4 regions of the Salmonella sp. FC25216 genome follow, and region 3 is predicted to be linked to each of the others. Evidence: predicted binding sites of a transcription regulator. Region 3 holds the regulator's gene; each other region holds the start of a gene.

Region 1 (5,591 bases), on a different contig from region 3:
TGGCGAAAAATAGTGTTCCGGGCGTAATGGTGCCGGTGGGGATTGTCACCTCGCTGGTCGGGGTTCCGTTCTTTTTAAGCATTGTATTGCGACATCGGGGGAGTCTCTGATGCGTGGGTTAATGCTCCGGTCATTTAGCGCCGGCTATTCCACTCAGCCGGTTATTGCAGATCTCAACGTTCCCTTACTGCCGCGCGGGAAAATTACCGTTTTGCTGGGGCCGAACGGCTGTGGTAAATCGACGTTACTACGTTCGCTGGCCGGGCTGAATAACGCCGACGGCGAGGCGCGACTTGATGGCGAGGATCTTATGTCGTTATCGTTTGCCGAGCGGGCGCAGAAGGTCGTGTTTTTGCCGCAGTCATTACCGCAGGGTGTGCATCTGCATGTACTGGAGTCGATTATTGTGGCGCAGCGGGCATCAGGCGGCAGAGGCGATGCGCAGGGCAGGGCGCAGATACTGGCTATCCTTGAGCAATTAGGCATAACGCACCTGGCGTTGCAGTATCTCGACCAGCTTTCTGGCGGTCAGCGGCAATTAGTTGGTCTGGCACAATCGCTGATTCGTTGCCCTGAACTTTTGTTACTGGATGAGCCGCTCAGCGCGCTGGATTTAAACTATCAGTTTCACGTAATGGATCTCGTGCGTCGGGATACTCAGGCGCAAAATAGGGTGACGATAGTCGTGGTGCATGACATTAATATTGCACTGCGTCATGGTGAACATGTACTGATGCTAAAAGACGGCAGGCTGGTCGCCAGCGGCGCGCCGGAGACGGTGATTACCGCGGAACGTCTGGCTGAAGTGTACCGGGTACGAGGACGCGTGGAGCGCTGTTCGCAGGGCAGATTACAGGTGGTGCTTGACGGAGTGATCGATGTTTAAGACTGTTGCCTGATGACGTTGCGCTTATCCGACCTACCCATTGCTCGTAGGCCGGATACGGCAAACGTGATTACTTCGCTTTACCCTGATTCGCCACGGCAGCCGCTTTCGCTGCGATCTCGTCAGCATTGCCCAGATAGTAGCGTTTTATCGGCGTAAAGTTTTCGTCGAACTCATATACCAGCGGCACGCCGGTCGGGATGTTTAACTCAAGAATCTCATCTTCACTCATGTTATCCAGGTATTTCACCAGCGCACGCAATGAGTTACCGTGAGCTGCGATGATCACGCGCTCACCGCTCTTCATACGTGGCAGGATGGTGTCGTTCCAGTAAGGAATAACGCGGTCGATGGTCAGCGCCAGGCTTTCGGTCAGCGGCAGTTCTTTCTCGCTCAGTTTGGCATAACGTGGATCGTGACCCGGATAACGCTCATCATCTTTGGTCAGTTCCGGTGGCGTCACGGCAAAACCGCGGCGCCACTGCTTAACCTGCTCGTCACCATATTTTTCTGCCGTTTCCGCTTTATTCAGCCCCTGCAATGCGCCATAGTGACGTTCATTGAGTTTCCAGGATTTTTCCACCGGCAGCCACGCCTGATCCAGTTCATCCAGTACGTTCCACAGCGTATGGATAGCGCGTTTCAGTACGGAAGTGTAGGCAAAATCAAAGCTGAAACCTTCTTCTTTTAGCAGTTTACCTGCTGCTTTTGCTTCGCTTACGCCTTTTTCAGACAGGTCAACATCATACCAGCCGGTGAAACGGTTCTCTTTGTTCCATTGACTTTCACCGTGACGTACCAGAACCAGCTTAGTTACAGCCATACTCTCACTCCTATAAATCATATGTAATGATAATAATTCTCATTATATTGCCGTAATGCATCAGCGGCAACGCTTATCCTTATACAATAGCGAAAATTGGGCTTGAGTGTAAGGTATGTGTTAATGAGAGGTTGTGTTTAGGTACTAAGAGTGAGAATCCATCAGGTATAACCCAGGTCATCAGACCAAATTAAATCTTGCCGCTATTGGTGACTAAACAAGCTATTCGCGAAGATTCTCTCACCTTGCTCATTGGCTTAGTACTTCTACTTAATTCCCTGAAATGTGAAAATCGTCATGTCAAAAGGTCAATGAAAAAGAATTTATGGATCTGGCTCATTACTGCCTTTTAGGGGCCTCATGTATCCTGTTTGTCATTCAGAGAGAAATATTCAGTTTGTGTTTTTATCCGTCAAAGAGGTTTACATTTTTTCCATATCAAGTGTTCCATTTGAGGGTATTCATTATGTCTGGCGCAATAAGTTCCCTGGAAAGGGTGATTTTACCTGTTGCGGTAACGCTGGGTAAACAGATACATGTTAACGCTATTAAAAATGGTTTTATCAGGCTAATGCCATTAACGCTTGTTGGAGCGATATTTGTTCTGATAAATAATGTTTTGTTGAATTTTGGTGAAGGATCATTTTTCTGGTCTATGGGTATTCGCCTGGATGCGAATACTCTTGCATCACTGGAACAACTAAAAGTTATAGGCAGTAGCGTATATAATGGAACGTTGGGAATAATGTCATTGATGACGCCATTTTTTATTGGCATGGCGTTGGCTGAAGAGCGTAAAGTGGATGCGCTCGCTGCCGGCTTATTATCGATTGCCTCTTTTATGACGGTTACGCCGTTTACAGTAGGAGATGTTAGCGCTATTGGCGCAAACTGGCTTGGCGGCGCAAATATTATATCGGGTATTATTATTGGTCTGGTCGTTGCTGAGATATTCACTTTTATTATCCGTCAGAACTGGGTTATCAAATTACCTGACAGCGTACCGGAATCGGTTTCGCGCTCATTTACGGCATTAATCCCAGGTTTTATTATTCTTTTCATGATGGGACTGATTGCATGGGGGCTGTCGTTGGCTGGCACCCATTTTCATCAGGTGATTATGAATTCGATTGCGACACCACTAGCGTCGCTCGGTAGCATCGTTGGATGGGCATATGTGATATTTAATGCCTTACTGTGGTTTTTTGGCGTACATGGAGGACTGGCATTAACTGCGCTCAATAGTGGAATTCTGGGCCCATGGGGAATGGAAAATATGGCGACCTATACTGAGTATGGTTCTATCGACGCAGCGCTGGCTGCGGGTAAAACCTTTCATTTCTGGACCGGGCCAATGTTGGAGTCTTACGTCTATCTCGGCGGGACTGGTGCAACGTTGAGTCTGATTTTCGCTATTTTTATCGCCTCACGCCGTGCTGACTATCGGCAGGTAGCTAAGATGGCATTACCCTCCGGACTGTTTAATATTAATGAGCCGATTCTGTTTGGCCTGCCCATTATCATGAATCCGGCGTTAATGATTCCCTTCGTACTCATTCAGCCTATTCTGGCTGGTATCACATTATTAGTCTATTCAGTAGGTATTATTCCACCCTCTACAAATTTTGCGCCGTGGACAATGCCAGTAGGGCTGGGGGCATTCTTCAATTCTAACGGCAGTATCGCTGCACTCATTATGGCATTAGTGAACCTTGCCATAGCGACCTTAATTTATCTCCCTTTTGTCATTATTGCCAATAAAGCACAAAACATTATTGATGAGGATGAGAGCGAAGAAGATATCGCCAATGCCTTAAAATTTTGATGAGGTGTGAACATGGAAATCAACACGGTACATGAAAGCCAGTTTTTAAAAGGTAAAGATTTTTATTTCTTTATTTTGGACAAAACGGAGAGTGTGAGTGGACTGCATCAGCATGACTACTATGAATTTACGCTAGTTCTGACAGGAAGCTGTAGTCAGGAGATAAATGGTAAACGTGTAATGCTGGAACGTGGTGATTTTGTCTTTATCCCGGTAGGGTCTTACCATCAAACGTTTTATGACTATGGAGTTACGCGAATATTAAATATGGGGGTAGGTAGACGCTATTTTGATGAACACTATCTGGCGATACTCCCGTCATGTTTTGTGGCGTCTCAGCCTTATGCAATGTCTAATGCTTTCTTAACTTTTATAGAGCAGACCTTATCAACAATGGATATTCATCAACGAGAATGTGATGAGTTCAATAAATTACTCACTTTTTATATCGTCAATCGTTTGCAGCATTATGAGGATAATTCACGGTCGGATGCAATACCCGGCTGGCTAAAACAACTCGTCAGCGACATGCACAAAAAATCAATGTTTTCCGATGATGCGTTGAATAATATGGTAAGGCTTTCCGGGAAAACGCAATCTTATCTTACACGGGCTACTAATCGTTATTATCACAAGACGCCCGGCCAGATAATAAATGCTATTCGGATCAACTATTGTAAAAAACAACTGGAGACCACTAATTTTTCGGTTGCTGATATTGCTTTTGAGGCCGGATTTAGTAGTCCTGGAATTTTTATCAATAACTTTAAGAAAATGACCTCATTCACCCCAGGCAATTACCGACGGAAATTGGCGAGCTCACAGCAGGAGTATATATGAAAAAATTAAAAGTAGTGACTATTGGAGGAGGAAGTAGTTACACTCCTGAACTTCTTGATGGATTTATTAAACGCTATGATGAGTTACCTGTCAGTGAGTTATGGCTGGTGGATATCGAAGAAGGTAGCGAAAAACTCGATATTATTTTTGCGCTTTGCCAACGTATGGTCGCACAGGCGGGAGTGCCGATAGCGATTTATAAAAGTTTAAATCGACAGGAAGCGTTAAAGGATGCGGATTTCGTCACAACACAATTCCGGGTTGGTCAGCTAAAGGCGCGTGAGCAGGATGAGCGTATCCCACTGGCACATGGTTATCTTGGGCAAGAGACTAATGGTGCGGGCGGGTTATTTAAAGGGTTACGCACCATTCCCGTTATTTTTGATATTGTGAAAGATGTCCAGCAGATTTGTCCTCAGGCGTGGATTATTAATTTCACCAACCCTGCCGGGATGGTAACAGAAGCCGTCTATCGACATACTCGTTTCAAACGTTTTATTGGCGTCTGCAACGTCCCGGTAGGGATGCGGATGCTCATTGAGGACCTTCTGTCATTAACAAAAGAAGACTCGCTTTCTATCGATCTGTTTGGCCTCAATCATTTAGTATTTATCGGCAATATTTGGGTAAACGGGCAGTCACGTTTTGCTGAGGTAATGAATCTGGTAACATCCGGTACTATAAGCGGCAGTTCGGTTAAAAACATATTTAGCCTGCCATTTAGTGGAGGGCTACTGCGTTCGCTCAATTTACTGCCATGCTCCTATCTACTTTATTATTTTAAATCTAAAGAAATGCTGGCAATAGAAATGGGAGAGTATTACAAAGGCAGTGTTCGTGCGCAGGTTGTACAGAAATTGGAAAAACAGCTATTCGGGATTTATAAAAAGCCTGAACAGAATAGTAAGCCTGCGGAACTGGAATCTCGTGGTGGTTCTTATTATTCCGATGCGGCGTGTGAGGTTATCAATGCAATTTATAATGATAAACAAACGGAACATTATATTAACGTGCCTCATCATGGTCATATCAACAATATTCCTGTGGACTGGTCCGTAGAAATGACCTGCCTGTTAGGCAAGAATGGGGCTACACCGCATCCACGCATCACACATTTTGACGAGAAAGTTTTAGGATTAATTTACACGATAAAAATTTTTGAAATTGCAACCGCCAATGCGGCCTTGAGCGGACGAATGGATGATGTATTACTGGCG
Region 2 (5,591 bases), on a different contig from region 3:
TTCACTTTTTACACCGCTATTTGGAACATCAAAGTAAATGTTCAGGCGACTTTCAGACTTCAGCACAATATCAAACGCACAGGGAGCACCCTCAATATAAAGAATGTTACCGAACAAAAGGTGGCGCAACTGGGTAAAAAAATCTATTAAATTTTCGGGTGGATAACCGCTTAGCGTGTCACCGAAGCGTGACTGGAACAATGAGATAAAGGTGTGCGACAACTCTTCGGTAGAAAGTTCATCTACCGTTCTGACGTTTCCTCCGTTTCGTAGGAATTTTTGGTATTCATTACGGCGCCTTTTTTCGAATTTTGAAGAGAACGTTTCTTTGACCAGACAGTTTTGTTTTTTTCTGGCAATTTTCCATACCGCATTGCGTATTTGTGGCTGATGTAACACCGAAAGTCGGTTAGTACGATCGGGTAAGAAGCAGCGTAAATCTGGTGCCATCGGAATAAGTATCTCATCTGAAGATAGCGGGAAGGTTCTGCGCGTCAGGATGCCAATATTCTGATCATTACAGATAAAGTATGCGCCTTTAATGACATCATCTTCTTTATAGTGGAAGAATTTAAAATGCCAGTTATGGCGCCTCATAAAATAGTCAACAATATCTGGGTGCATGTTGATACTACCACCGTATTGTGTAAACGCCTCCCGGTACAGGGAAAAGGAAGATGGTTCCCAGCGGGTTAATATACGTTTAACTTCTTGTATTTTCACCAAAACTCCTGATGTAGATCACTGAAAATTCTATTTTGAATTATTTTGTTGTCCAGGCAAATAAAAATGTGACAGATGTTTAACTTGTATTTACTGGTTAACACGCTAATTGATGATGTTATGGTGAAGAGAATAAGATTAAGTCGTTGATAATAGTATGAGTGAAAGCCACGGTTTAATACCGCGCTTTTCACTCACAGGCTACTTTATATTTAACCATTCAGTAGCAATGAAGATTAGTTATAGATTTCAGAGAAAGCCGCTGAACGGTGGCAGGATCTGCAAATCCATATCTGAATTAGTCCTAATGGGAGAGGCTTTTAACCTCTTGTACTATTGTATCCAGAATATGATAGCGGTTCCGGTATTCTGCACGTTTCTTGCTGGGGATACTTTCAGGCGCTTTACGCATCACCTGTGATGGCAGATGGTATAAAGCACCTTCCTTAACGCCGTTTAGCGACTCCCAGAATTCACTATAGCTGGCCACAAAGGTCTTTTTCTTCTGGAATAAGTATCTGAGTTGGCGATAAACATGGTTGTTTTCACTTACCGCATAAATCTCCGTTACATTACAGGACTGAATAAATGTCGTAAATGCTTCATACAGCATCCGTTTAGGAAAGAGTCCGTAACAATCTTTGGTAGCGTTACGTATGACTTGAGGGCCAACATGTTTACTGGGCCCTTGTAACCCGGCAACCAGCGCTATTTGCTTCCCTTGATGGTGGATAAAGGAAAATGACAAACGCGCCAGCGGCGTATCATTGAAGCACAACGTTAATGTCAGTTCGCCTTCCCTGTCATAGCCACAGGGACCGCAGTAGATATCCACCAGAGCACCGTTTTTCCCTTCCAGGTGAGCGAGCAAGGTTTGCTCCTCGGACAACAGGATTTTTTTTATTTTATTTTCCGGAAAGGCCTGCACGAACTGGTAGTGTTCCAGAATAGCTCTTGCCCGGCAACGTATGCTAAGTCCGGTATACAAATAAGGCCGCTGGATTTTTGCCGGCAACAGCGGACGATGAATTATCAGCGTTCTGGGCTGATTCAGATTACATAATTCATTGAAGTATTTAATTGTCGTTACGGGGTTAATAAGACAACGTAATACAAATTTATAGCGAAACTTACGCTCTCCCCAGCGCTTATGCCGATAAGGCGTTTGCGCCATGACTTCTTTTAACATTAATAACGGATTGTATCTTTCTATATCATCACTCTGATGCATCGTCATACTACGGTCCTACTACTCGATAGACTCATAACCGAGACGGTAGCCTGATTGAGTTAAACGTAAAGGCAACGAGGAAGGCCATACAGACGATATTGTTAAACAGTTTATCAATGGCAGCAATAATACGCCTAAACGCCAATGTTTCAGGTGCAACCCTTATATGTGCCAATATGAGCGATGCAACGTTAAAATGTAATACTATGATGGCCACTAATATGGAAGGGGCCATTTTAGCCCGGGCAAATCTGTAAAAGGCTAATTTAACTTCTATGAACCTGGCCGAAGTTGATTTGTCTCAGGCCAATTTAAAAAATGCCAACCTTAAAGATTCTACGCTAACCCATTCGCTTACCGAAGAAACCAGAATGTCTACAAGTACATAAACTCTCTTTAACGAATTTTATAGTGAAGATTTTTAGTCCTTTTTGACGTAAATCTGAAATAAAAGAAATGTAAGAATAACTATCTGTATCAAGCATGAGATAATTATATGAACAACACCCGACAGTAAAATCTAATAACGGTTGGTTGTCATTCTTGCCCGTAGAATCTGGAGAACGGGAAAGCGATGTGCAAGGTTAACCACATACAATATAAAGGGATTTTGCGAGGTAGTCGCGCTATTATTATAGCGGTCAGACCTGATACAGACTGACGATTTTTTGTTGTAAAGCGCCTGATAAATATTATCAGGCGCTGTGTATTCTGGAGCCAGGCATGGCTATCTATCGAATGATCACAATAGTGTCCGAGCCCACCATTAAACACCAGACGAAAAATCCCTGACAAAATGTAAGAACAGTCCACCGTCGGCAGGGAAGCGTCGGTGAACTCTGAACCGCGCTATACCATCTCACCTGATTGTTTCTTGATTTTAATTAACTGTTTGAAAAGTAATGCTATTCCATTCATTCCTGTTTTGTAAAACCTCCGTTCAGTAGGGCGCATTCTGCCACCCCTTGCCAGATTTACCGGCAAAGCTGAGCCCAGACAGAGAGTCATATTTCAAAATCCCGTTTACGTTTTCTTATAACCAGATTTTTGCGGTTGAAAGATTGCCTTTTTCTTTATTGAATGATAATAATTATCATTAGCAAGTGATAATTATTACTATATAGTCGTAACCTGGCAAGGATGTGAGTTTGAGAACAACAGCTTTACTTTAGACATTATTTAGGGAATGGGTATGAGAGTTAATAAGCTCCTCTGGTTAATAACCGTGGTTTCTACAGGGGTTAATAGTCCATTATCAGCAGCAGAATCTACTGACGACAACGGCGAAACTATGGTGGTTGAATCCACCGCCGAGCAAGTATTAAAACAGCAGCCAGGCGTTTCGATTATTACCCGCGATGATATTCAGAAGAATCCTCCCGTTAACGATCTCTCCGATATTATTCGTAAGATGCCGGGGGTTAATCTTACCGGTAATAGCGCCTCGGGGACGCGCGGGAATAACCGACAAATTGATATTCGCGGCATGGGGCCGGAAAATACCTTAGTGCTGATTGACGGCGTGCCGGTGACGTCGCGAAATTCGGTACGCTATAGCTGGCGCGGGGAACGCGACACCCGTGGCGATACGAACTGGGTGCCGCCGGAGCTGGTAGAACGCATTGAAGTCATCCGCGGGCCCGCCGCCGCGCGCTATGGTTCTGGTGCCGCAGGCGGAGTGGTGAACATCATCACCAAACGTCCGACTAACGACTGGCACGGCTCGCTGTCGCTCTATACCAACCAGCCGGAAAGCAGCAAAGAGGGCGACACCCGGCGTGGTAACTTCAGCCTTAGCGGCCCGTTGGCTGGCGATACGTTGACGATGCGCCTGTACGGTAATCTCAACAGAACCGACGCCGATAGCTGGGATATTAACTCCTCCGCCGGTACCAAAAATGCCGCCGGACGGGAGGGGGTCACTAATAAAGATATTAATAGCGTCCTCTCATGGAAAATGACCCCACAGCAAATCCTCGATTTTGAAGCGGGATACAGTCGGCAGGGGAATATCTATGCCGGCGATACGCAAAACAGTACTTCAAACGCGGTTACCAAAAGTCTGGCGCAGTCCGGGCGGGAGACCAATCGCCTGTACCGGCAGAATTACGGTCTAACTCATAACGGCATCTGGGACTGGGGGCAAAGCCGGCTTGGGTTCTACTATGAAAAAACCGATAATACCCGCATGAATGAGGGACTCTCCGGCGGCGGCGAGGGGCGTATCACCAACGACCAGACGTTCACCACTAACCGCCTGACCTCGTATCGCACCAGCGGCGAGGTGAATGTCCCAATGACATGGCTATTTGAGCAAACGCTCACCGTCGGCGCGGAGTGGAACCGGGATGAGCTGAACGATCCTTCTTCTACCAGTCTGACGGTTAAGGATTATAATATCGGCGGGATTTCCGGTTCGGCGGCTAATCGTAGCAGCAAAAATAAATCGGAAATCAGCGCGCTGTACGTTGAAGATAATATCGAACCCATGGCCGGTACCAACATTATTCCGGGCCTGCGTTTTGACTACCTGAGCAAATCCGGTAGTAATTTTAGTCCCAGTCTTAACCTTTCCCAGGTGTTAGGTGAATACGTCAAGGTGAAGGCAGGTATCGCCCGGGCCTTTAAGGCACCGAACTTGTATCAGACCAGTGAGGGGTATTTACTTTATTCGAAAGGTAATGGGTGCCCCAAAGATCTTCCGTCAGGAGGAATAGGATGCTATTTGGTCGGTAATAAGAACCTCGATCCTGAAATTAGCATCAATAAAGAGATTGGGCTGGAATTTACCGTAGACGATTACCACGCAAGCGTAACGTATTTCCGTAACGATTATCAGAATAAGATTGTTGCAGGCGATAAGATTATTGGCAAAAGCGCATTTGGCGCTTATGTACTGCCGTGGCAGAATGGTGGTAAGGCGCTGATTGAAGGTATTGAAGCCAGCATGGCTGTTCCGCTGATGCCGGACCGTCTGAACTGGAATACCAACGCGACTTATATGATCACTTCTGAGCAAAAAGATACCGGCAATCCGTTATCGATAATCCCGAAATATACGGTGAATACCTTCCTCGACTGGACTATCACCAGTGCGCTCTCTGCTAACGTCAACTGGACGTTATACGGCAAGCAAAAACCGCGAACGCATGCGGAGTCGCGCAGTGAAGTCAAAGGACTGTCCGGGAAAGCGCTGGGGGCTTACTCACTGGTCGGCACCAACGTTAACTACGATATCAACAAGAACCTGCGTCTTAATGTCGGTATCAGCAATATCTTCGATAAACAGATCTATCGCTCCGCCGAAGGGGCAAATACCTATAACGAACCCGGTCGGGCTTATTATGCCGGTGTGACGGCCTCGTTTTGATGGGTTATGCCCGCCGCTGGCGGGCATGTTCTGGCGACGGGTTAATGGCAGCGTGACTTTGTGCTTGCCTGTTCGCGACTGATATCCAGCAATGCACTACGAAAAGAGGCGTTAAACATGGGCCCATGGCCCAGGCCCGGATAATCCTGCAAGGCCGCGTTAACGCCGTTGTTCTCAAGCGTTATCACGGTCTCCTGAACTTTTTGCAGGAGCTCGGCCATCTGGCGTTGCCTGCTATCCCCACTCGACGCTGAACCTTCCATTATA
Region 3 (5,591 bases):
CGTGCCGGGAACGTGCTTAGGTTTAGTTTGATTCCCATTTTTCAGCAGCGTTTGTTCATCCGCCGCAAAATAGACGCGCGTGCGGCCATGCAACGACTCCGTCGCCTCCGCAAACGCGTGGTGATCCAGTGAATAGAGTGTAGTCAGAATCAGCATAAAGCGATTGACCGCTTTTTTCTGCTCGGCATATTCGTCAGACAGCAGCAACTCACGCATCGCGCGAACTTTGTCTTTTACCGGATTGACCGGTTTCGCTTCTGCGACGGGTTGCGCCGCAGGCGTCCCTTTCGGTGCCGAAGCAGTTGGCTGTGTAGAGGCGGAAAACTTCAACATACGCCGTAAAATGTCGGATGCGCTCTCGCCGATATGCTTGGTGTGGCTGGCAATATAGCTATAGAGTTCATCATCAACTTCAATCGTTTTCATCTTAATCCAGTGCGATGTCTTTGCTGAATACAAGTCATTGGGATTATAGGAACAAATCCCAACAGCGGATAGCGTTAAGCCCGGCTGACAAAAAAACTCGGAGTAAACCTTAGAGGTTGCAGCCCAGTGGCAGAATGGTCAACATAATACCCTAACCCGACAGAGCGAAAAAAAGAACTTTGCCATGAAATTAAATATCCGAGCGCAATCTGCACAAAACCTGCACAATAATTCCCCCATCGTTCTCGTTCATGGCCTGTTTGGCAGCCTGGACAACCTCGGCGTACTGGCGCGCGATCTGGTGACCGATCACGACATTATTCAGGTCGATATGCGCAATCATGGTTTATCGCCGCGCGATCCGGTCATGGATTATCCGGCAATGGCCCAGGATCTGCTGGATACGCTTGACGCGCAGCAGATCGAGAAAGCGACTTTTATTGGTCATTCCATGGGCGGAAAAGCGGTAATGGCGCTGACGGCGCTGGCGCCCGATCGCATCGATCGTCTGGTCGCGATTGATATCGCCCCCGTGGATTATCACGTTCGCCGCCACGATCGCATTTTCGCGGCCATTAACGCCGTAAGCGAATCCGACGCTACATCCCGCCAACAGGCGGCAGGTATTATGCGCCAGCATCTTAACGAAGAAGGCGTGATCCAGTTTCTGTTAAAATCCTGGGCTGAAGGCGAATGGCGTTTTAATGTTCCGGTATTATGGGAGCAGTATCCGTATATCGTCGGCTGGGAAACCATTCCGGCCTGGGAACATCCGGCGCTGTTTATTCCAGGCGGTAACTCGCCGTACGTGACCGAAGCGTACCGCGACGCGCTGCTGGCGCAATTCCCTTTGGCGCGCGCGCATGTGATAGCCGGCGCGGGCCACTGGGTACATGCCGAAAAACCAGAGGCGGTTCTGCGCGCCATCCGCCGTTATCTGCACGATAAGCGCTAACTGATTAAAAACTCATCGCCTGTGCGCGATTACGCGCGCGGGCGTTGGCGTCGCTTCCTCGCTGATGTATGATGGCGCGCTATCCATCCGGGCATAAGCCTGGCTGATTGTTTCCCCCGAAGTCACCAAAATCATGGCCAAAGAACAAACGGACCGTACGACATTAGATCTGTTCGCGCACGAGCGTCGCCCGGGACGACCTAAAACGAATCCGCTTTCGCGCGATGAACAGTTACGCATCAATAAGCGTAACCAGTTAAAACGCGACAAAGTTCGTGGCCTCAAGCGTGTCGAATTAAAACTCAACGCACAAGCTGTTGACGCGCTGAATGAACTGGCCGAAGCGCGCAACATTAGCCGCAGCGAGCTCATTGAAGAAATGTTAATGAAGCAGCTTATGGCGCTGCGCGGCCAGGGTTTAGTCTGAAAACAAGTTTTGTTTCATATTTCGTGTAGCAGAGCGTGCAGTCCCGCGTGATTGCTGTTTCCGCATATCTGCCTGTTCTGCTATGATTGCCCTTATCCGTGGGCAATTCGCCACCACCATTTCAATAAGTTTCAAGAGGTTATTTTACTCATGGCAATCACTGGCATCTTTTTCGGCAGCGACACCGGTAATACCGAAAATATCGCAAAAATGATTCAAAAACAGCTTGGTAAAGACGTTGCCGATGTGCATGACATTGCAAAAAGCAGTAAAGAAGACCTGGAAGGGTATGACATTCTGCTGCTGGGCATCCCAACCTGGTACTATGGCGAAGCACAATGTGACTGGGATGACTTCTTCCCGACTCTCGAAGAGATTGACTTTAACGGTAAGCTGGTGGCGCTGTTTGGCTGTGGCGATCAGGAAGACTACGCGGAATACTTCTGTGATGCGCTGGGCACTATTCGCGACATTATTGAGCCGCGCGGCGCCACGATTGTGGGTCACTGGCCAACCGCAGGCTATCATTTTGAAGCCTCTAAGGGTCTGGCTGATGACGATCATTTTGTCGGCCTGGCGATTGACGAAGACCGTCAGCCTGAACTGACCGCCGAGCGTGTTGAAAAATGGGTCAAGCAAATTTCGGCTGAATTGCACCTCGACGACATCCTCAACGCCTAATCTTATGCGGCGCAGCATTACGTCTGCGCCGCATCAATAGACAAGACCAATCAAAATAATTGCTACAAATTTGTAACTTTCACACCCATCCCTGTACAATGTCCGGGTGTAATCAGGTGGCGCCAGAATTTGCAGGCAAAACCACAGTTTTATTAACATCTGCGAGAGACTTGCGGTTTTCATTTCGGCATGGCAGTCCTATAATGATACGCATTATCTTGAGTGCAATTTCTGTCACTTCTCTAATGAAGTGAATCGTTTAGCAACAGGACAGATTCCGCATGACTGACAACAATACCGCATTAAAGAAGGCTGGCCTGAAAGTAACGCTTCCTCGTTTAAAAATTCTGGAAGTTCTTCAGGAACCAGATAACCATCACGTCAGTGCGGAAGATTTATACAAACGCCTGATCGACATGGGTGAAGAAATCGGTCTGGCAACCGTGTACCGTGTGCTGAACCAGTTTGACGATGCCGGTATCGTGACCCGCCATAATTTTGAAGGCGGTAAATCCGTTTTTGAACTGACGCAACAGCATCATCACGATCATCTTATCTGCCTTGACTGTGGAAAAGTGATTGAATTTAGTGATGATTCTATTGAAGCGCGCCAGCGTGAAATTGCGGCGAGACACGGTATTCGTTTAACTAATCACAGCCTCTATCTTTACGGCCACTGCGCTGAAGGCGACTGCCGCGAAGACGAGCACGCGCACGATGACGCGACCAAATAAGTATAAATCTTTCGAAGAGCCAACCGCCCGGTTGGCTTTTTTATATCCTCCTCTTTCCTGCTGCTTGATGTTGATTTAATGTAAAAAAACCGCTATCGCATCTCAGGAGAGCAGGAATGGAGCTTCGCCAGTTACGCTATTTCGTGCGTATTATTGAAACCGGCAGTATGGGTAGCGCCGCGCAGGATCTTGATATTGGCGTTTCAGCCTTAAGCCAGCAGATGTCCCGTCTGGAAAACGAGCTTGCCATCCGTCTGTTGCAGCGCACCTCGCGCGGCGTAACGCCGACCAACGCCGGGCTGGCCTTTTATTCACAGGCACAACTCGCCCTGCGTCATGCCGACGACGCGATTCTCGCCGCAAGAGAAGCACGTCTTTCCGGTCATGTGAGCGTAGGAATGGCCCCCAGTACCGCCTCCATACTGGGTATACCTTTTATCCATGCCATGCAGGAAAACTATGCCGATGTCCGACTGCATGTGGTGGAAAGCTTGTCCGGTAATCTGGAAAGAATGATTAATACCCGCCAGATTGATTTAGCCGTTGTCTTTCAAAAAGATAAAATCCTGCGCTGGAGCGCCAGACCGATCCTTGAAGAACAGCTTTTTCTGATTGGCTCCCATGCCCTGCTGGCGGCGCTTCCTGATAACCCGATCACGCCTGAACAACTGGCAGACATTCCGCTCATTATGCCGAGCCAGGGACACGGACTGCGCGGCAGGCTGGACGCTGTATGCCAGGAACATGCGCTTAACGTTGATATCGTTGCGGAAATTGACGGCCTGGCGTTGTTGATGCGCGCCGTGCGCGACGGCCTTGGCGCCACGTTACAGCCCGGCGCGGCGATTTCTCATCTGGATAACGACGCGCTACGCGTGATCGGCGTCCATAATCCGATACTCAGCCGCCCCAACTTTTTAGTCAGCCTGTCGGATGATGAGCTGACGCCCGCCGGTCTTGCCGCCAGAGTGGTACTCACCAAAGTCATGCGTCAGTTAGTCGACGCTGGCGAATGGCCAGGTGCTACCCTTTACGCTTACTAAACCCCTGTTTAGCGCTACCTGATAGCGCGCCGCTTATTTATCCGTATACATTTTAATTACAAATTTAACAAATAGTTAAATGGTACGGGAGCATAAGATGGTTGATGTACTGGTGATAGGCGGAGGCAATGCCGCATTATGCGCCGCCCTGACCGCACGGGAAGCGGGCGCATCGGTTCTGCTGCTGGAGGCTGCCCCGCGGGAATGGCGCGGCGGAAACTCTCAGCATACACGAAACCTGCGTTGTATGCATGATGCGCCGCAGGATGTGCTGGTGGAACGCTATCCTGAAGAGGAGTTCTGGCAGGATCTGTGGCGCGTCACCGACGGCAACACCAAAGAAGCGCTGGCGCGGTTGGTCATTCGCACCTCTTCGCAATGCCGCGACTGGATGCGCAAACATGGCGTTAACTTTCAACCGCCGCTATCGGGGGCGCTCCACGTCGCGCGCACTAATGCATTTTTTATGGGCGGTGGGAAAGCGCTCGTCAATGCCTATTACCGTAGCGCCGAACGGCTGGGCGTGCAGATTCGTTATAACACGCCGGTTCATGCGCTTGAACTTCATGACGGCGAATTCGTAGCAGCGCTGGCGGGCAACGAACGTATTACTGCCAAAGCCTGCGTACTGGCGGCTGGCGGTTTCGAATCAAATCGTGAATGGCTGCGGAAGGCCTGGGGAGAAAACGCGCGCGGCGAATGGCCCGCGGATAATTTTCTGATTCGTGGCACGCGTTTTAACCAGGGCGTATTGCTCAAATTTATGATGGATGCCGGCGCGGATATCATTGGCGATCCGTCCCAGTCGCACTGCGTAGCGATTGATGCCAGGGCGCCGCTGTACGACGGCGGTATTTGTACTCGCGTTGATTGCGTATCGCTGGGTATTGTCGTGAATCGCGACGCCGAACGTTTTTATGATGAAGGCGAAGATTTCTGGCCGAAGCGTTACGCCATTTGGGGGCGTCTGGTTGCTCAACAGCCAGGACAAATTGGCTATTCGATTATTGACAGCAAAGCCATCGGCCACTTTATGCCGCCGGTTTTTCCTGGCGCGCAGGCCAATACGCTGGCTGAATTGGCCTGCCAGTTGGGGCTGGACGCGGAAAAATTTACCCGCACCGTCACGCAGTATAACCAGGCCTGCCAACCCGGTCATTTTGATCATACCTTGCTTGATAACTGCGCCACCAAAAACCTGACGCCGGCGAAAACCCACTGGGCGCGCCCGCTTGATGCACCGCCCTACTACGGTTATGCGCTGCGACCCGGAATCACTTTTACCTACCTGGGCCTGAAAGTCAATGAACGTGCCGCCGTACATT
Region 4 (5,591 bases), on a different contig from region 3:
CCTCAAAAATCAACTTGATGCCAATATTCAACGTCTTCATTATTCGCTGGAAATAGCCAATGCCGCCGGAATTAAGAAACCGGTTTACAGCAATGGCCAGGCGGTAAAAGATGATCCGGATTACTCTATTTCCCTCGGCGCGGATGGTATTTCCCGCAAACTGGAAATTGAAAAAGGGGTAACGGACATAGCCGAGATCAACGGTGATTTGCGTAACCGTCAATACCATGTTGAACAACTGGTGGCAATGAATGTGAGCGACGTGACGTTTACCCCGTTTGAATATCAACTGTCGCCGTCTCTGCCAGTGAAAAAGGATGGTCCGGGTAAAGCGAACATTATTATCCTGGCGGCGCTAATTGGCGGTATGATGGCCTGTGGCGGCGTATTACTGCGTCATGCGATGGTCTCGCGTAAAATGGAAAACGCGCTGGCGATAGATGAACGGTTAGTCTGATTTACACCAAAAAGCCGGATAGTGATTATCCGGCTTTTTCATATGTGTGGGTGACTATTGCCGCCCCAGCGGTACAACCAGCGGCGTACCGGCAACCGGATCGTCGATAATCATACAGCGCAGGCCATAGATTTTTTCGATAAGCTCCGCGGTAACAATCTCTTTCGGCGCACCCTGCGCCACAATGTTACCTTCGCGTAATGCAATCAAATGGGTGGCGTATCGGCAAGCCTGATTCAGGTCGTGCAGGACGGCGGCGAGCGTATAGCCTTTTTCGCGGTTGAGATCGCTTAACAATTCCAGCAAATCAATTTGATGGCTAATATCCAGCCACGTCGTCGGCTCATCCAGCAGCATGATGGACGTTTCCTGCGCCAGCACCATGGCTATCCACGCCCGCTGGCGTTGGCCACCGGACAGAGTATCTACGCTTTGCGTCGCCAGTGAAGTGATACCCGTTGCACGCATGGCATTAGCGACGGCGTCGGCATCTTCCTTACGCCAGCGGGTAAATAAGGGCTGATGTGGATAACGCCCCCTGGCGACCAGCTCTTGTACGGTGATATCGCCCGGCGTGGTGGCGTTTTGCGCCAGCAAACCGATTCGCCGCGCCACCTCTTTACTGGCGTAACGCTGTATTTGTTCGCCATCCAGCCAGACATGGCCGTCAATGGGCGTCATTAGACGGCTTAGCGTGCGTAGCAGAGTTGACTTGCCGCAGCCGTTAGGGCCGATGATGGCGGTAAAATGGCCGTCCGGAATCGAAACGTTAAGGTTTTTTGCGACGGTATAGCTGCCATAACCCAGAGTTAACTGGTCGCCGCGCAAACGGGCTACGGATTCGGTCATTTTTTGCGGGACTCCTGAATTAACAAGACGATAAGGTAAATACCGCCGAGGCTGACGGTGACCACGCCCACCGGAAGCTGGTAAGGCATAAACAGTTGCTGCGCGCACGCATCGGCGGCCAGTAGTAATAAGGCGCCACACAGCGCCGACTGGGTTAATCCCCAGCGAGCTGTGCCGCTAAGGCGGCGGGCGATGTGCGGCGCGACAAGGGCGATAAACGAGATGGGGCCAGCCAGCGCCGTTGCGGCGGCGGTGAGAGCCACCGCCACCAGCATCATCATCAGGCGTGACCGTTCCACGCTAACACCCAGCGCGCAGGCGCTGTCATCGCCCATCTCCAGCAGCCGCATGCGACGTACCAGTAGCGCGGCGCCTGTCAGCATCACAATAATCAGCGGCGCCGAAGGCCAGGTTTTCGCCCATGTCAGACCGTTGAGCGACCCGGCGTTCCATAAGCCGGCGGTGAGCGCCGTTTCCAGCGATGCCTGCAACAGAAGCCAGGTATTAAAGGCGACCAGCATAGCGCGGATGCCGATACCGATGATAATCAGCCGGAAGGTTTCAATCCCGTTACGCCAGGCCAGCAGCCAGACAATCAATGACGTGACGATACCGCCTGCCATTGCCGCCAGCGCGATCGCGGTAAGATGCTGGCCAAACAGGACCATTGCGACCAGTACGCCGCTCCAGGCGCCGGTATTAAAGCCCATCACATCAGGGCTGCCTAGCGAGTTACGCATCAACGACTGGAAAATCGCTCCGCTGACGCCAAGCGCAGCGCCAATCAGCAGCGCCATTAATACGCGCGGTAGCCGCCATTCGGTTACGACAAGGGTGATGTTACGCGGCGCGTCGCCCAGCAGCGCGGCAATAATCTGCCCGGTATCAAGAGGCACGGCGCCGCGTTGCAAACTCCATAAGCCAATGGCCAGGCAGCCTGCCGCCAGAAGCAGGCAGCTTACGATAAGCCGACGAGAAAGAAACATCACAGGCCGCCTCCGCCTGATTTACGGCGTACCAGAAAAATAAGTACCGGCGCGCCGATAAACGCGCTGACGACCGATACGCGGAGTTCGCCCGGCACCAACAGACGTCCAATAATATCGGCGAAAAGCAGCAGAGCAGGGGTCGCCAGTAGCGTCACCGGCAGCGACCAGCGGTGGTCGGCGCCCACCAGCCAACGCGCCATATGCGGCATCATCAGACCAATAAAGGCGATAGGGCCGACCAGCGCCGTTGCGCTGCCGCACAGGACGGTAATCGCCAGTAAACCGATAAGTTGGGTGCGCGCCACTTTACTACCCAGCGCCGTCGCGGTATCACTGCCGAGGCTCAGGCTGTTCAGCGCACGGCTCAGAAATAGTGCCACGATCCCGGCTATAACCACGGGCGCGAGCGCGACTTTCAACGTTTGCAGGCTGCGAATGTCCAGCGATCCCGCCTGCCAGAAGCGAAGCTGGTCATAGACCTCTGGATTTAACAGCGCGATGCCGCTGGTCAGTCCTTCCAGTACCGCGCCAAGCGCCACGCCCGCCAGTGTCAGGCGGACCGGGCTTAACTGACCGCCGCCCTGACTGCCGGTGAAGGCGACAATCAGCGATGCGATAAGCGCGCCGCTAAATGCCATGAAAAGCTGCTGCAGCGGCGTGGAGAAACCAAACAGCACCGCGCCCAGTACAATGGCGAAACTGGCGCCGTTGTTAACGCCCAGAATCCCCGGATCGGCGAGCGGGTTACGGGTGAGCGTTTGCATGAGTGCCCCGGCAAGACCCAAAGCGCCGCCTGCCAGTAATCCGGCCAGTGTTCGCGGCAAACGCGCATCCAGGACGATGGTGCAATCGGCGCTTTGGCAAACACCGGTGAACGCGTCCAGCACGACGGCGGCAGGCAGCGGTTTCGCGCCAATGACCAGACTTAAAACCGCGGCGAGAATCAGCAATAACAACAATCCGGGCACGGCAAACGCGCGCGTCACGGAAAACGAGCATGGCATAATAACTTCCCTGATAATGATAGTAATTATCGTTATCTATCTTATTTGGTTATGTTAGCATGTGCAGCCATTGAATGGATATTTAAAAAAACTCGCATTAAGGCGTTGTAATGAATCGACAATCCTGGCTGCTCAATCTCAGCCTGTTGAAGACGCATCCTGCATTTCGCGCAGTATTTCTGGCCCGATTTATTTCTATTGTCTCGCTGGGGCTGCTTGGCGTAGCGGTTCCGGTACAGATCCAAATGATGACGTACTCCACCTGGCAGGTGGGGCTGTCGGTAACGTTAACCGGCGGTGCCATGTTTATTGGCTTAATGGTGGGCGGCGTACTGGCCGATCGTTACGAACGCAAAAAGGTGATTCTGCTGGCGCGCGGTACTTGCGGTATTGGTTTTATTGGCCTGTGCGTGAACGCGCTGTTACCGGAACCGTCATTGCTGGCGATATATCTTCTTGGCCTGTGGGACGGCTTTTTCGCGTCTCTGGGCGTGACCGCTTTACTGGCGGCGACGCCAGCACTGGTCGGAAGAGAAAATCTGATGCAGGCCGGTGCGATTACCATGCTGACGGTACGTCTGGGATCGGTTATTTCGCCGATGTTGGGGGGCATATTGCTTGCCAGCGGCGGCGTAGCCTGGAACTACGGGCTGGCGGCAGCCGGGACGTTTATCACGTTACTGCCGTTACTGACATTACCGCGACTGCCTGTTCCTCCGCAGCCGCGGGAAAATCCTTTTATCGCGTTGCTGGCGGCATTTCGTTTTCTGCTCGCCAGTCCGCTTATCGGCGGTATTGCGCTACTTGGCGGTCTGGTGACGATGGCAAGCGCGGTGCGCGTACTCTATCCGGCGCTGGCGATGAGCTGGCAGATGTCGGCGGCGCAAATCGGTTTACTGTATGCGGCAATTCCGCTGGGGGCGGCCATTGGTGCGCTAACCAGCGGACAACTGGCGCATAGCGTTCGTCCGGGACTCATTATGCTGGTTTCGACGGTCGGTTCCTTTCTGGCGGTGGGACTGTTCGCCATCATGCCGGTCTGGATCGCGGGTGTTATCTGTCTGGCGCTGTTTGGCTGGCTGAGTGCCATCAGCTCGTTATTACAATACACCCTGCTACAAACCCAGACGCCGGAAAATATGCTGGGGCGAATGAATGGCCTGTGGACCGCGCAAAACGTCACGGGAGACGCTATCGGCGCGGCGATGTTAGGCGGTTTTGGCGCAATGATGACGCCGGTCGCTTCCGCGAGCGTGAGTGGATTTGGACTGGTGATTATCGGTTTGCTGCTGCTGTTAGTGCTGGGCGAGCTACGCCGTTTTCGCCAGACGCCGCCGGTTAGCGATGCTGGCTGATGACGACGCGTTTATCCGACCGACAAAATCTGTCTGGTCGGTCGGATAAGACCCCGGCAACGCTAAAATAGGGTGGCAAGCCGGTTAAGCAGCAACGTTGCGCTGTAATAATCCAGACGGAACGTCTCCGTACCCAGCGCATAGACGCGCTTATTTTGCACCGCTGGCAGGTGCGCCAGCAGCGGATTGGCGTAAAGGGCCGCGACATCTTTGCTGTCGCCGGCAAACAGGAAGAGAGATTCACCGTTTAACCCGGCGGCCAGATTTTCACCGCCAAGCTGAATGATATCGTGGCGCTTACCCTGGCTTTTGCTGGTTTGCAGCCCACGGGGCAATGTTGCCAGCGTAAAGCCTAACTGTACCAATAGTTTGCCCTGTGCTGATTCTGGCGTCCACAGATTGGCGCTATGCGCGGCAGGGGTATACACCAGCGCGCTAACCGGCTGAGGCGGCAGGGCGATTTGCTGTTTTACCGTCGTCAGTTGCGCCTCAAATTTCGCTATTCGCGCGGCGGCCTGTTTCTCCTGACCGGTGATCTCGCCAAGCTGAGTGAGCAAACTCTGCCAGCTTTTATCGTCATAATTGATGACGAGCGTCGGCGCGATAACGGAGAGCTGATCGTAAAGCGCCAGCGCCGAATCGCCGCCAGTGGCGCTAATCAAAATGAGATCCGGCAGTTGCGCGGCGATTGCTTCGGCATTCGGTTCGCCGATGTACAGACGGGCGACATGACGAGCCTTTGCTACGTCACTCCACTGGCGCATAAACCCTTGATCGTCAGCAAAGCGGTTATTCGGGGTAGTGGCACCGCTGGCGACGACGGGCGCATCAATCGCCAGCAGCGAGCCTGTTAACGTCACGCTGGTAGAGACGATACGCGCGGGCTTGTGGTCCAGGGTATGAACGCCGCGGTTGTCCTGGATTTGCCGGGGCCAAC

The links. Region 3 encodes Fur, which represses iron uptake genes when iron is present. Its sites were predicted from a motif close to ATAATAATGAGAACNACTATCAA; they were not measured.
Region 1: gpmA (2,3-diphosphoglycerate-dependent phosphoglycerate mutase) is a predicted target of Fur. The motif match lies at 1,736-1,758, and genes of this name have one in related genera.
Region 2: AC3G3F_RS18935 (TonB-dependent siderophore receptor) is a predicted target of Fur. The motif match lies at 3,035-3,057, and genes of this name have one in related genera.
Region 4: fepD (Fe(3+)-siderophore ABC transporter permease) is a predicted target of Fur. The motif match lies at 3,310-3,332, and genes of this name have one in related genera.

Annotation. Positions count from the first base shown of each region.
Region 1 is NZ_JBDGON010000005.1:39,538-45,128, forward strand. Features, by position in the region: gene AC3G3F_RS11540 (FecCD family ABC transporter permease) at 1-110, shown strand, start outside; gene AC3G3F_RS11545 (ABC transporter ATP-binding protein) at 110-886, shown strand; gene gpmA (2,3-diphosphoglycerate-dependent phosphoglycerate mutase) at 957-1,709, opposite strand; gene chbC (PTS N,N'-diacetylchitobiose transporter subunit IIC) at 2,176-3,534, shown strand; gene chbR (transcriptional regulator ChbR) at 3,547-4,374, shown strand; gene AC3G3F_RS11565 (6-phospho-beta-glucosidase) at 4,371-5,591, shown strand, end outside.
Region 2 is NZ_JBDGON010000010.1:87,284-92,874, reverse strand. Features, by position in the region: gene AC3G3F_RS18950 (antimicrobial resistance protein Mig-14) at 1-723, opposite strand, end outside; gene AC3G3F_RS18945 (VirK family antimicrobial peptide resistance protein) at 1,028-1,960, opposite strand; partial or broken gene AC3G3F_RS18940 (pentapeptide repeat-containing protein) at 2,092-2,343, shown strand; gene AC3G3F_RS18935 (TonB-dependent siderophore receptor) at 3,147-5,324, shown strand; gene AC3G3F_RS18930 (alpha/beta hydrolase) at 5,366-5,591, opposite strand, start outside.
Region 3 is NZ_JBDGON010000014.1:22,160-27,750, forward strand. Features, by position in the region: gene seqA (replication initiation negative regulator SeqA) at 1-426, opposite strand, end outside; gene ybfF (esterase) at 611-1,381, shown strand; gene ybfE (LexA regulated protein) at 1,515-1,808, shown strand; gene fldA (flavodoxin FldA) at 1,959-2,489, shown strand; partial or broken gene AC3G3F_RS21090 (fur leader peptide) at 2,693-2,778, shown strand; gene fur (ferric iron uptake transcriptional regulator) at 2,771-3,223, shown strand; gene tcuR (tricarballylate utilization LysR family transcriptional regulator TcuR) at 3,340-4,266, shown strand; gene tcuA (FAD-dependent tricarballylate dehydrogenase TcuA) at 4,364-5,591, shown strand, end outside.
Region 4 is NZ_JBDGON010000007.1:683-6,273, reverse strand. Features, by position in the region: gene wzz(fepE) (LPS O-antigen length regulator Wzz(fepE)) at 1-457, shown strand, start outside; gene fepC (iron-enterobactin ABC transporter ATP-binding protein) at 512-1,306, opposite strand; gene fepG (iron-enterobactin ABC transporter permease) at 1,303-2,292, opposite strand; gene fepD (Fe(3+)-siderophore ABC transporter permease) at 2,292-3,299, opposite strand; gene entS (enterobactin transporter EntS) at 3,410-4,654, shown strand; gene fepB (Fe2+-enterobactin ABC transporter substrate-binding protein) at 4,717-5,591, opposite strand, start outside.